Regions from separate parts of the Brevibacillus ginsengisoli genome, predicted to be linked through region 3. Evidence: riboswitches for the same ligand, from Rfam matches in the RefSeq annotation. Region 3 holds a riboswitch; each other region holds the start of a gene.
What was found. A riboswitch is a leader RNA that binds a small molecule or an ion and turns the genes downstream of it on or off. The one in region 3 is predicted to bind S-adenosylmethionine.
Positions count from the first base shown of each region.

Region 1: linked by a shared signal. The riboswitch ahead of ACQCN2_RS06015 (1,2-dihydroxy-3-keto-5-methylthiopentene dioxygenase) and the one ahead of metH (methionine synthase) in region 3 are both predicted to bind S-adenosylmethionine.
Region 2: linked by a shared signal. The riboswitch ahead of ACQCN2_RS20325 (pyridoxal phosphate-dependent aminotransferase) and the one ahead of metH (methionine synthase) in region 3 are both predicted to bind S-adenosylmethionine.

Region 1 is NZ_JBNJQR010000002.1:519,319-523,583, reverse strand. It holds gene ACQCN2_RS06025 (hypothetical protein) at 1-29, shown strand, start outside; gene ACQCN2_RS06020 (aldose epimerase family protein) at 303-1,169, shown strand; SAM riboswitch class I at 1,255-1,358, shown strand; gene ACQCN2_RS06015 (1,2-dihydroxy-3-keto-5-methylthiopentene dioxygenase) at 1,521-2,063, shown strand; gene ACQCN2_RS06010 (NUDIX hydrolase) at 2,128-2,619, opposite strand; gene ACQCN2_RS06005 (GH39 family glycosyl hydrolase) at 2,809-4,265, shown strand, end outside.
Region 2 is NZ_JBNJQR010000011.1:86,287-90,551, reverse strand. It holds gene ACQCN2_RS20335 (efflux RND transporter permease subunit) at 1-882, shown strand, start outside; gene ACQCN2_RS20330 (efflux RND transporter periplasmic adaptor subunit) at 909-2,144, shown strand; SAM riboswitch class I at 2,229-2,352, shown strand; gene ACQCN2_RS20325 (pyridoxal phosphate-dependent aminotransferase) at 2,698-3,882, shown strand; gene pyrH (UMP kinase) at 4,087-4,265, shown strand, end outside.
Region 3 is NZ_JBNJQR010000008.1:139,564-143,828, reverse strand. It holds gene ACQCN2_RS16930 (hypothetical protein) at 1-255, opposite strand, end outside; gene ACQCN2_RS16925 (stalk domain-containing protein) at 420-1,322, shown strand; gene ACQCN2_RS16920 (YjcZ family sporulation protein) at 1,471-1,569, opposite strand; SAM riboswitch class I at 1,749-1,847, shown strand; gene metH (methionine synthase) at 1,950-4,265, shown strand, end outside.

The DNA of each region.
Region 1 (4,265 bases), on a different contig from region 3:
TCTCCGTTATTTATGGCAAAAAGATGTAAGCGGTTACAACATAAATTACATAACATTTGTTATGTAAACTGATTCGACACATAAAAATGGACACCTCGCAAAAGAGGGTCCATTTTTATGTGTCAGGGAAATCCAGTATTGGGGACAGCGCATTCTGACTATGCTACGCAGAGAAGTTATTTGGACATGGCATCGTTTCATATTATAATTTCAGGGAGAGGGACACAAGAAAGATTCACTTGGGTCAAGAAAATCGAAAAATGACAACAGAGATAAGCCATGAGACAAAGGATGAAGTAATAATGAATCAAGCAGCTGTTCGCAAGGAAGGCAACTTAACCATTTATGAGCTTGTGAATCATCAGACGAAATCTTCTTTTCAAGTTGTTCCAGAACGCGGGGGGATCGTCATTAGCCTTAAGCTTCTGGGAGATGAACTATTATTTCTGAACGAGGAAACGCTTCATAATCCAGATTCCAATATTCGCGGGGGAATCCCGATTCTTTTCCCAATTTGCGGGCAACTTGAACACGGAGAATATGAACTTCACGGCCAGACTTTCCCAATGAAGAATCATGGGGTAGCACGAAATCACCCGTGGCAAGTGCTCCAAATACAAGAGGAAAATGAGCTCTCAATCACACTCGGTATGAGGAGTAATGAAGAGACCAAACGATCTTTCCCTTTTGATTTTGAATTGATTTTCCGTTACGAGCTGCAGGATCATGCGCTCATTATCCATCAGGAATATTGGAATCACTCAGAAATCCCGATGCCTATGTACAGCGGTTTTCATCCTTATTTTGCGACAGACCACAAAACGATTCACATCAAAACCGATGCAACCCAGTATCTTGATTACAATGACGGGGGGATTAAGGGGTATGAGGGCTCCTTTAATTTAAGCGAGCGGAGTGAATCTGTCGTTCTGCTTGACACACAAGAGCCGCAAGTCAGCTTTGCTCTTCCAGAAATCAATCGCAACGTCATGATCACGTACGACAAGCTTTTCCGTTATATGGTGATCTGGACAGAGCTTGGATCCCCGTTCATGTGTGTAGAACCTTGGATGGCCAAAACAAATGAGATGAATCTCAAAAAAGAACTGCTATATGTCCAGCCCAAAGAAGCGTTACGAACGCGCATCACTATATCAGTCGATCAATAAACGATGTTCACAATTTCCAGTAAGGAAGACGCAAGATTCCATTGCATAAATCCAAGTTTTATAGTAGGATTAATTTAACAAAATATTCTTATCAAGAGAGGCGAAGGGACTGGCCCGATGATGCCCAGCAACCACTACGTAGTAGAAGGTGCTAATTCCAGCAGGACATTTTGTTCTGGCAGATAAGAGTGAGGTAGGTGAAACTTCTTCTTATCGGAGAAGTTTTTTTGTTTTTCCTGCTTCATGAGTCATACGATGGAAGGAAATACTCATACGCCAGAAACTGAGCCAATCTTCTGAAGTTTGGCAAGACTGACATGAATACATGAAAAAAGAAAAGAGGAATGAAGCATGGCTGAAATCAGAATCCGTAACACCAATGAACGAATCAGTGGTAAAGAAAATGTTCTCGCTTTTCTGGAAAAACACGGGATTTTGTTTGAACAGTGGGACACCAGTAAGCTCCCCACAGAACTAAAGGATAAATTTACCCTATCCGATGAGGAGAAACAACAAATTCTTGCGACCTACGATTCAGAGATTCGCGATTTGGCTGAACGTAGAGGCTATTTGATCTGGGATGTCATCTCTTTGTCAGATGCGACACCGAACCTTGAGGAATTACTGAAAAAATTTGAGGCCATTCACACTCACACAGAAGACGAGATTCGTGCGATCGTGTCAGGCCGGGGGATTTTCATTATCAAAGGACCTGAAGAAGTAGGGTATTTCGATGTTGAATTGGAGGCGGGCGACGTTATCTCCGTGCCTGAACATAATCCGCATTTCTTTACCCTGATGGAGAATCGCCAAGTGGTGGCGGTCCGTCTGTTTATTGAAAAAGATGGCTGGGTAGCACAACCGTACGAAGATCCAAACTTTCAAAAAGCATAAGTTAACTCCATCTAGCAAAATAAACTGATAAAAGAAGAGTGCCTCCGAACCGGGGCACTCTCTCTTATTCTTCAGGTTCATCATAATGCCGAATGTGTTGAATAGTGGTGGGCAATTCTTGTAAAGCCGTTCGTAAAAATGACGGATAAAGCGGGAGATGCTCCAATTCTTCAAGCGGAAACCACCGGAAGATCAGCTGGACATCGTGTTCTATTCCTGTAAACTCCTCTTGCATATTCCTAGGAAGAGAATTGTCTTGTATGGATAACAGATAATACATAGCCAGTTCATGATAAGGTAGGTTCTCATGGCTAAAAAAGTTTTCCACCAGCCATAGCAATCGTTCAACGGAAACCGTTACACCAAGTTCTTCTTGGAATTCACGCTGGATCGTGATCTCAGACGGTTCCATAACTTCGCCTCTGCCTCCTGGAAGAGCCCAGAAATCATCGTGTATATTGCGATGCAGCAATACATGACCTTGGTGGAGGACAACTCCCACGATGCGATTATGAAAAATACCTTGAGTTCCTTGGATGCGAATCATTTCCCTCATATTATTCCTCCCTCTAATGAATAAACAGACTGTATAAATTCTATATTTTCACAAATAGTGAAATCTGTACAGCCCCAGAGAAGCTTTATTACACATAAATGCTTGAAAATTATGAATAGTTAAAGGAGAATGAAAATACAAATCTAATCTATATAAAATGGATGATTTTTAATTTCCTGGAGTGATTGAATGAAGTACAACTATGAAATCATTGAATATCAGTCTGGTCTTCCCATTAATATATTTGTGCATCGTGTTCATGAGGTAGAATTGCATTGGCATAATGAAATTGAAGTCATTTTTGTTCTAAAAGGTTCACTCAGTATCATGGTTGGACCAAACCATTACTTGTTAAAAGAAAAGGACCTTATTTTAATTAATCGGAATGAAGTACACAGCACATATAAAACAGGGGAAGACAATATTTTATTGGCCTTCCAAATCAATCCGAAGTTTTCTCATTCCTATTATCCTGATCTCGGTAAATTGACTTTTGACGTTAAATCCTTCCTTTTCGACGAAATGCATCAAGAAAGATTTGATAAGATCAGACACTATCTAGCACAATTGATGTGGGTAATGAATAAAAAAGGCGAGGGATACCTGTTTCAACTGGTAATCATCGTCAACTCCTTGCTCCTTCACTTAATCAAGTATTTTAACCCAATCATTGTAGATGATGTAAAGGTGAAAAATCATAAGAAAAATCTGGAACGTCTTGATCGAATCATTAAATATGTAGATGAAAATTACGCACAAAAAATCTCCTTGCAGCAAATATCCAATCAAGAGTATTTAAGTGTTTATTACTTGTCTCATTTTTTTAAAGATCATGTAGGGGTACCCTTTCAGGAGTATGTGATCCAGAAACGATTGGAGACATCGGTTGATCTTCTGTTACATAGTGACCAAACCATTACTGATATCGCAGCTAGTTGTGGGTTTTCCGATATCAAGCTATTTTATAAACACTTCAAAAAGAAATATAAGTGCAAGCCACTCGAATATAAACAACAGATCAGGTTAAGGGAGTCTAACGTAAACGGTGATAATCTCTCTCATAAAGGATATTTGGATATCGAGCATACCGCTATTTTTGAAAATTTGTTCGCCTACCAGCAGCTTGATAATAAAACGATACAGGAATCCGTGCCACCGGAAGAAAGATTTCATGTAATCCGAGCAGATCAGGAAGGCACATCTTTTCCACACTACTGGAGAAAGCTGGCCACCTTTGGCAGGGCGATTGAAGGATTAAGGGAGGATTGGCGTAGGCAACTGAGAGAAATGCAGAAGGAGATCGGTTTTGAGTATATTCGATTTCATGGGATATTTAACGATGAAATGATGCTCTGTAATCGCAATACTCTAGGGGAGATCATATACAACTGGACATACGTCGATCAACTATTCGATTTCTTGCTGGAAATCGGAATCAAGCCATTTTTGGAGCTTAGCTTCATGCCATCGGAGCTTAAAAAGACAGATGAAACGGTCTTTTGGTGGAAAGGTAACATTTCACCCCCGAACGATATTATGCAATGGACTCAAATGGTAACGGCTCTGATTAAGCATTGTGTGAATCGATACGGGATGAAAGAGGTACAGAACTGGTATTTTGAGGTTTGGAATGAACCCGATTACGA
Region 2 (4,265 bases), on a different contig from region 3:
ATCGATATTGACATTAAGCTTCCAGAGATCTATAGAGAAGATGTAAACTATTTGAACAATCTCCGTATTTCTGGTCAAGGAGGAGCACAGATCGCTCTTTCTTCAGTGGCAACCATTAAAAAGGTAGATGTTCCAATTGCCATCAACCGTGAAGATCAGTCCCGACAAGTGAAAATCACAGCAGATTTGAACGGACGAGATCTTAACGCCGTGATGAAGGAAATCAAGACAAAACTGGATCAATTAAACCTTCCAGACGGCTATCTGCTGAAGTACGGCGGACAAAGCAAAGACATGGTCGAATCCTTCACGAGTCTAGGTGTTGCCATTCTGTTGGCGATTATTCTGGTTTATATGGTAATGGCGTCGCAGTTTGAATCCTTCTTTAGTCCGTTTATTATCATGTTTGCCTTGCCACCGACACTTCCAGGTGTCCTGATTGGTCTAGCGGTAACGGGAACTACCCTGAGTGTATCAGTTCTAATCGGGTATATCCTTCTGGTCGGTCTGGTTATGAACAACTCGATCGTATTGATTGACTACGTGAATCAGTTGCGGAAAAAAGGTCATGATGCCAAAGAAGCCATTCTGATGGCAGGTCCTATCCGTTTGCGTCCGATTCTGATGACTACGCTCACGACCATTTTATCCATTGGTCCGCTTGCGTTTGCGACCGGATCAGGTACTGAATTCCAGAAGCCAATGGGTGTAACAGTTATCTTCGGCTTGAGCTTATCTACATTGGTTACGCTGATTCTGGTCCCCATTGTGTATTCCTGGTTCAATGATTTAGGGATCAAGCGTCGAGCCAAAAAGGAGAAAAGAAGAGAGAAGAAGATGTTGAAAAAGCAGCAAAAGAATATGCCTACCCTGGAATCCTAGGCGTCTTAAGTAAACGGAGGGAGAGTATAAAAGTGAAAAAACAACACTTCATACTGGCGTTATCGACGGTACTTCTCTTAACTGCCTGCTCGCAAAAAGCACCAGAGGCAACGACCACAGCTGTAGAAAGAATTACCCCAGTACAAGTTGAGCTTGTGAAAAATGGTTCGGTTTCCTTGGATGCAGGACTGACTGCCAAGCTTGCACCTAGTCAGGAAGTGAATATCAGCCCGAAAGTAACTGGGAAGATTACTTCATTGCCAGTCAAATTAGGTCAATATGTAGGAAAAGGTGCGGTGTTATTCCATTTGGATGAAGCCGACCTGGAAAATGGCGTACGACAAGCAGAAGCTGCCCTGCAGGTTGCCCAAGCTGGCCTAAGACAATCTGGCAGCAACTCAAATAGTGGGCTCGAACAAGCGAAAAATGGATTGAAGCAGTCCGAGCAAGCCTTAAAAGATGCCCAAGTGAACCAGCAGCGCATGCAGAATTTGTTTAATCAAGGAGCGGTTTCTTCACAACAAATGGAACAAGCCAATTCACAGTTGACGAATGCCCAAACCGCTTATGACAATGCGAAGATGAGCTTGTCGACGGCACAACAGATGGGCGGTGTGCAAGTATCCGAGGCATCTGTGAAGCAGGCTGCGGTTAGTTTGCAAAACGCCAGAACACAATTGGCCAATGCAGTCGTTACTGCTCCTTTCAGCGGATATATCTCCAGTGTAAACGGAGAGGTTGGACAATTTGCTTCCCCGCAAGCACCTGTGATCACGCTCGTGAATACAAATCCACTTGTTGTTAAGGCGAATATATCCGAAAACGATATAACCAAGGTCAAGGTTGGCACAGGTGTAAAAGTGGAAGTAAGCGCGTTGGCAAAGGTGCTGGATGCCAAAGTAACTGCTGTGAGCCCGGTGATGGATCCGCAATTGAAAGCTTATCCGACTGAAATCTCCATCCCGAATCCTTCCAACGAATTAAAGTCCGATATGGTCGTGAATGTGAAGTTTAACTTCGATTCGACTGGGCAAAAGAAAGTACCATTGGTTTCCCGCAAAGCAATTTTTGAACGGGAAGGCAAATCTTATGTGTATGTGATTGAGAACAACGTAGCCAAACAGGTGGAAGTAACCGTCGGACAAGGAAGCAGCGATGAAGTTGAGATCCTTACCGGTGTGAAAGAAGGGGCTACCGTTGTTGTCAAAGGCCAGACATTGTTAAAAGACGGCGGTAAGGTAAAAATCCAGAAACAAGAATAAAGAATAAAGAATAAAGCAGTAAGCCTCCTTGACAACAAGTCACTCGGCTCGCTAGTATAAACATACAAAATGAATAGGAAAACTCACTTATCCAGAGAGGCGGAGGGACTGGCCCGATGAAGCCCGGCAGCGGATGTTGTACGCGATTCCATCAATCGTGAACACATCTGTGCCAATTCCAGCAGGAGCAATTCCTGGGAGATAAGGCGTGAATAACAGACACGTACCCCCTTCTCCGCTGAAGGGGGTTTTTATTTTTTATTAAATTGGAAAGTTTAATTGCTTTACAGTGGTAAAGTAATTAAACTTATCCATTCGCGCAAGCCTATCAAGAAAAGATTTCGTCCGCTTGCAGCCTCCTTGGAAGTGAAGCTTAGCGAAGGAAAGGAGAAAGGGAAAAGAGTCGCCACCCAACCCCGTAGGGGCGCGAAGCGTTTGGCGACTCCCTTTCGGATTGAGAGAGCGGACTTTCCAACTTCATTGCGAACTTCCACAGAGCGAAAAGGGACGAAGTCTTTTCTTAGTCGAACGGCTCAGGAAAGGAAAGAGGTACATGCGAATTCAACCTGCACACATTATGGAACAATTACCGACCCAATTTTTCTCCACATTAGTAGCCAAGGTCAATAAGCAGTTGGCCAAGGGCTACGACATCATTAACCTGGGTCAAGGGAATCCAGATTTGCCGACTCCACCCCATATAGTCGAAGAATTGCAAAGGCAGGTAGCCGACCCGCTCCATCACAAGTATCCGCCGTTTCAAGGGCGCATCGAATTAAAGCAAGCCATTGCTCACTGGTATAAACAGGAGTTTGACGTTGATCTTGATCCAGAAGAGGAAGTGGCGATCCTGTTCGGCAGCAAAACAGGACTGGTTGAGATTTGTCAGGTGCTCTTAAATCCGGGAGACGTTGCGCTGGTTCCTGATCCGGGCTATCCTGACTACTGGTCTGGCGTAGCGATTGCCCAAGCTCGAATGGCGATGATGCCTCTTCGTAAGGAAAACAACTTCCTGCCTGACTATAGCAAGCTGTCGCAAGAAGACGTGAATAAGGCGAAGCTGATGTTTCTTAACTATCCTAACAATCCGACTGCGGTCAATGCGCCGATTGAATTTTTTGAAGAAACCATACAATTCGCGCGTAAGAATGAAATTGTCGTCTGCCATGATTTTGCCTACGGAGCCATCAGTTTTGATGGCAAGAAACCCGTCAGTTTCCTGCAAGCCCCCGGCGCCAAAGAGGTGGGGGTTGAATTCTACACCTTGTCCAAAACCTACAACATGGCCGGCTGGAGGGTAGGAGCGATGGTGGGCAATAAAGAACTGGTGCGTCTCATTAACCTTATTCAGGACCATTATTTTGTCAGCTTGTTTGGAGCCGTTCAAATGGCTGCTGTTCGCGCTTTAACTGACTCGCAGGCTTGTGTACGTGATCTGGTGGCCGTATATGAAAGCCGACGTAACGCGCTGTTTGGAGGATTGCAGGAGATTGGCTGGCAAGCCGCTCCATCCCAAGGTTCATTCTTCGCCTGGCTGCCAGTTCCGAATGGACTTGGTTCCATTGAGTTTGCCGATCTTCTCTTGGAACAAGCGCACGTAGTTGTAGCGCCGGGAGTGGGCTTTGGCCCAACGGGTGAAGGATATGTTCGAGTCGCCTTGTTATCTCCAGAAGAGAGACTGCGTGAAGCAGCAAAGCGAATTGCCAGGCTGGGATTGTTCACAACCGAACAATTGTGAAAAATCAGGAAGTTTTCATTGAAATTGGAAATAGCCACAGATAAAATAATAAGAGAAAAATAAAGGGAAGGGGGATAGCGGAATGAGAATGAGCTGGATCAATCCGAAACATTTTCATTTCTATTTCCTTTCCCTTTTCGGTTGAAACACTAGAGCGAGATGCTTTAGTGTTTTTATTTTTTGGGGCGATAATGGAGGGATAGGATGAGGTACAAACGCGTTCTGATTAAACTAAGCGGTGGTGCTGTGGCCGGTGCGCATGAATTCGGATTTGACCCGGAGCGATTGGAGCACATTGCCAATGAGATTATGACGGTGGTGGGTTTGGGTGTTGAGGTCTGTCTCGTGATTGGCGGCGGCAATATTTTTCGCGGCAATATGGG
Region 3 (4,265 bases):
GAATTGATACGGCTGTTCTTCAAGGACGAACGCCAAAACCTCATCAGCATCAAGCGGTAAGAAATAATCGTAATCCTCTCGAATGCCGCCCTCGGATAGTTTGATATGGAAGAACGAATAGTGGAGGAAATGCTGTGGGCTGTCTTGTTCCTTCACGATCGTGTAAGTTTCAAAATCTGTCTGTCCCAATTCTTTTACAACCTCAATGGAGGAGAGAAGGGCAGAACGGCTCGTATACGCTTGAAGTTCGCTCATGAGTGAGTACCTCCCTAACATTTACAAATTCTATTTTATCTGATGTACCTGTTGATCGTATCAAAGAACAGAGGAAGTGACAACCGAATCGACACACTCTAAGAGGAAGGTATATCCATATAATGGAATTAGTGGTAATATATTTGCCGAGAGGAGAGATATACATGCAGATTATACGGAACCTACTAATCATTTCTGTAATGGTAATCATGTCAATCATCAGTGTACAGGGTAATGTAGCAGAGGCAAGTTCAAAAGCTTATCAGATTACTCCCGATTTGTTTGCTTATGCGAAACAAGGAAAATTAAAAAACTTTCCAATCTATATTGGGATGACACGAGCGAATCTAGTGAAAGTGTGGGGAGAGCCATCAACCGAACAACCAACTTATGTGAATTATGATCCCCAACCGTTCGTAACCAAGTATTCTAAGTCTAAAGCATGCAAAGCCTGTGTTTTTAGAACCGATGTCATGATGAATTATCAAGACATCGTACAAAGTATTGATGTTCCCACTTACAAAATAACAGAGCAACAATTAATTAAAATGTTTGGTAAACCACTTGGTATTGCAAGTACCGAGGGTGGAGATTATCTATACGAATATAAGATTGGCGATTATGAAGTAACCTTCTCAAAAGAAGATGGAACTTCATCTATATATTCCATGAGCATATCTCGTTCGTTAGAATCATATAACTCTCAATTTGCTATTAAGACTTTTGTAAATGGTGAAAGGGTTCTTTTTTTGGACCATCCAGTTACTTTTATAAACGGGAAAATATACATTCCAGTGCCCGAAATCATCCATCAACTAGGTGGAGAAATGAATTGGACTCCTTCAATTATTGGCAATAATATTGGTGTGATGCTAAACAATAAAGATGTAGAATTTGTTGGGAATAAAAGCGAAGCACTGATTAATGGGAAGAAGACCGTTATCGGTGCAAAAACTTTGATTGTTAATAAACGCTTCCTTTTACCACTAGATGATGTTGCAAGGATTTTTTCGATAAAATACAAATGGGATTCCAAGAACAAGTCTCTCTTTATTACTTCAAAATAATTCCCTTCTTGTGCGGGAGTCTGATACAAATAACCTTGACACAGTATGAAACCACAAGAAAAAGGATACCTGGGGAGAAGCAGGCATCCTAGCTCAAGACAGTGGTTATTAGCGAACGGCCTTTCGTGCAAGCGGATTTTCCAACGTGTTATTCGTCAGAAGCACCGACGATGACCAACAGGATAAACAGAACGAGTATCAACCCGAAGCAACCGCCAATATTATTACAAAAAGATGATGTACTCATTTTTGTTTTTGCCTCCTTTCGTTATGATATTAGTCTATACACGAATGCCTGGTTCGGTCTGGGCAATTGCCTAGTGCTCAGAAAAATGGGCGAAGCATCGGAAAAAACAGAATTTTTCGTTGACGTACCCGCCAGAGAGTGGTAACATCACATCAACTTCATATGTAACGAATTATGATCTCTTATCGAGAGAGGCGGAGGGACTGGCCCTATGAAGCCTCGGCAACCTGATTAACAGGTGCCAAATCCAGCAGAGCAGATGCTTTGAAAGATAAGAGGGGATTTATTCTACGTTAATGATGACGTGATCCTCTTCTTATGTTTTTCAAGAAGAGGATTTTTTTATTTGTCCCCAGTTTAATAGGAAAGAGGGAAACCGAATGAGCAAACCTACCTTTCAAGAACAATTAACGCATAAAATCTTAATTCTGGACGGCGCGATGGGCACCATGCTGCAGCAAGCCAATTTGACGGCTGATGATTTTGGCACAGAGGAATTGGATGGCTGTAATGAGATGCTGAATTTGACTCGACCGGATGTGATTCGCAATGTCCATGACAAGTATCTCGAGGCCGGGGCGGATATCATCGAGACGAATACGTTTGGGGCAACCAATATCGTATTGGCGGAATATGGGCTGCAGGCGCGTGACGAAGAAATCAATATAGCGGCTGCCCGTATCGCGAAGGAAGCGGCAGAGGCGTTCTCTACTTCTGATTGGCCACGCTATGTAGCAGGCTCGATGGGTCCAACAACGAAAACCTTATCGCTCACAGGCGGCGCTACGTTCGAGCATATGGTAGAGGCCTACTACCGTCAGGCAAAAGGGCTAATCCTTGGCGGAGCCGATGTTCTATTGTTGGAGACCGCTCAGGATACGTTGAACGTGAAAGCGGGCGGGATTGGAATTCGTCAGGCCTTTACGGAGCTAAAAATTGAACTGCCCGTGATGATTTCCGGAACGATTGAGCCAATGGGGACAACGCTTGCTGGTCAGAATATTGAGGCTTTTTATATTTCGCTCGCGCATTTACAGCCTGTATCCATCGGTTTGAACTGCGCAACAGGGCCGGAATTCATGAGAGACCACATCCGCACATTGTCTGAATTGGCCAACTGTTCGATCAGCTGTTATCCGAATGCCGGACTTCCGGATGAGAACGGACATTACCATGAATCACCGCAAGCCCTTGCAACCAAGCTGGCCGGTTTTGCGGAGCAAGGGTGGCTCAACATTGCGGGTGGCTGCTGTGGAACCACGCCTGATCACGTGAGAGCGATGGCACAGACGCTGAAATCCTACAAACCAAGACAAGCGACGAAGCGACATATCAGCGCGTTAAGCGGGATTGACCCTGTGTACGTGGAGGAGGACAACCGCCCATTGCTTGTTGGAGAGCGAACGAATGTCATTGGCTCCAAGAAGTTCCGTGATTTGATTACCAATGGACAGTACGAGGAAGCGTCGGACGTTGCGCGCGCACAGGTTCGTATGGGTGCGCAGGTGATTGATATTTGCTTGGCAGACCCTGATCGGGATGAGTACAACGACATGAAGCAGTTCCTCCGGTACGTGACCAAGAAAGTGAAAGCGCCGCTCATGATCGACTCCACCGATGCCAAGGTAATGGAGCTGGGGCTTACTTACTCTCAGGGGAAAGCGATTCTCAACTCAATTAACCTCGAAGATGGCTTGGAACGATTTGAACAGGTGGTACCGCTCATTCACAGGTATGGTGCGGCGGTTGTCGTCGGAACCATCGATGAACAAGGAATGGCGATTACCCGTGAGAGGAAGCTGGAGGTAGCCAAACGCTCCTATCACTTGCTGGTCGACGAGTTGGGTGTGAAGCCTGAGGATATTATTTTTGACCCGCTCGTCTTTCCTGTAGGTACAGGCGATGAGCAGTACATTGGCTCGGCGAGGGAGACCGTTGAGGGAATACGCCTCATCAAAGAAGCGTTTCCGCTCTGTAAAACGACGCTTGGCATCAGCAACATCTCGTTTGGCTTGCCCAACGCGGGTCGTGAAGTGTTGAACTCTGTTTTTCTCTATCACACCACGGTGGCCGGACTCGATTACGCGATTGTCAATACCGAGAAGCTGGAGCGTTACGCGTCTATTCCCGAACACGAACGGAAGCTGGCGGAGGCCTTACTTTTCGAGACCAATGACGCGACACTGGCTAAGTTCACCGAATTCTATCGACAGAAAAAAGTAACCCAGGTAAAAGAAACTTCTACTCTTACACTCGAAGAACGCCTTGGGCAATACGTAATCGAAGGTTCCAAGGACGGATTGATCCCAGATTTGGATGAAGCGCTGAAAAAATATCCGCCACTCGAGATCATTAATGGACCGTTGATGGCGGGGATGGAAGAGGTTGGCCGCCTGTTTAACGGCAACCAGCTGATCGTAGCCGAGGTGCTGCAAAGCGCGGAAGTCATGAAAGCGGCGGTGGCTCATCTGGAACCACACATGGAGAAGTCATCTTCAGCATCCAAAGGCAAGATCATTCTCGCCACAGTAAAAGGCGACGTCCACGACATCGGGAAGAACCTGGTGGAGATCATTCTTGGCAATAACGGCTATGAAATCGTCAACCTCGGGATCAAAGTTCCGCCGGAGCAGCTGATCGAGGCTTGCCGCAAAGAGAAGCCGGATGCGATTGGTTTGTCGGGATTGTTGGTGAAA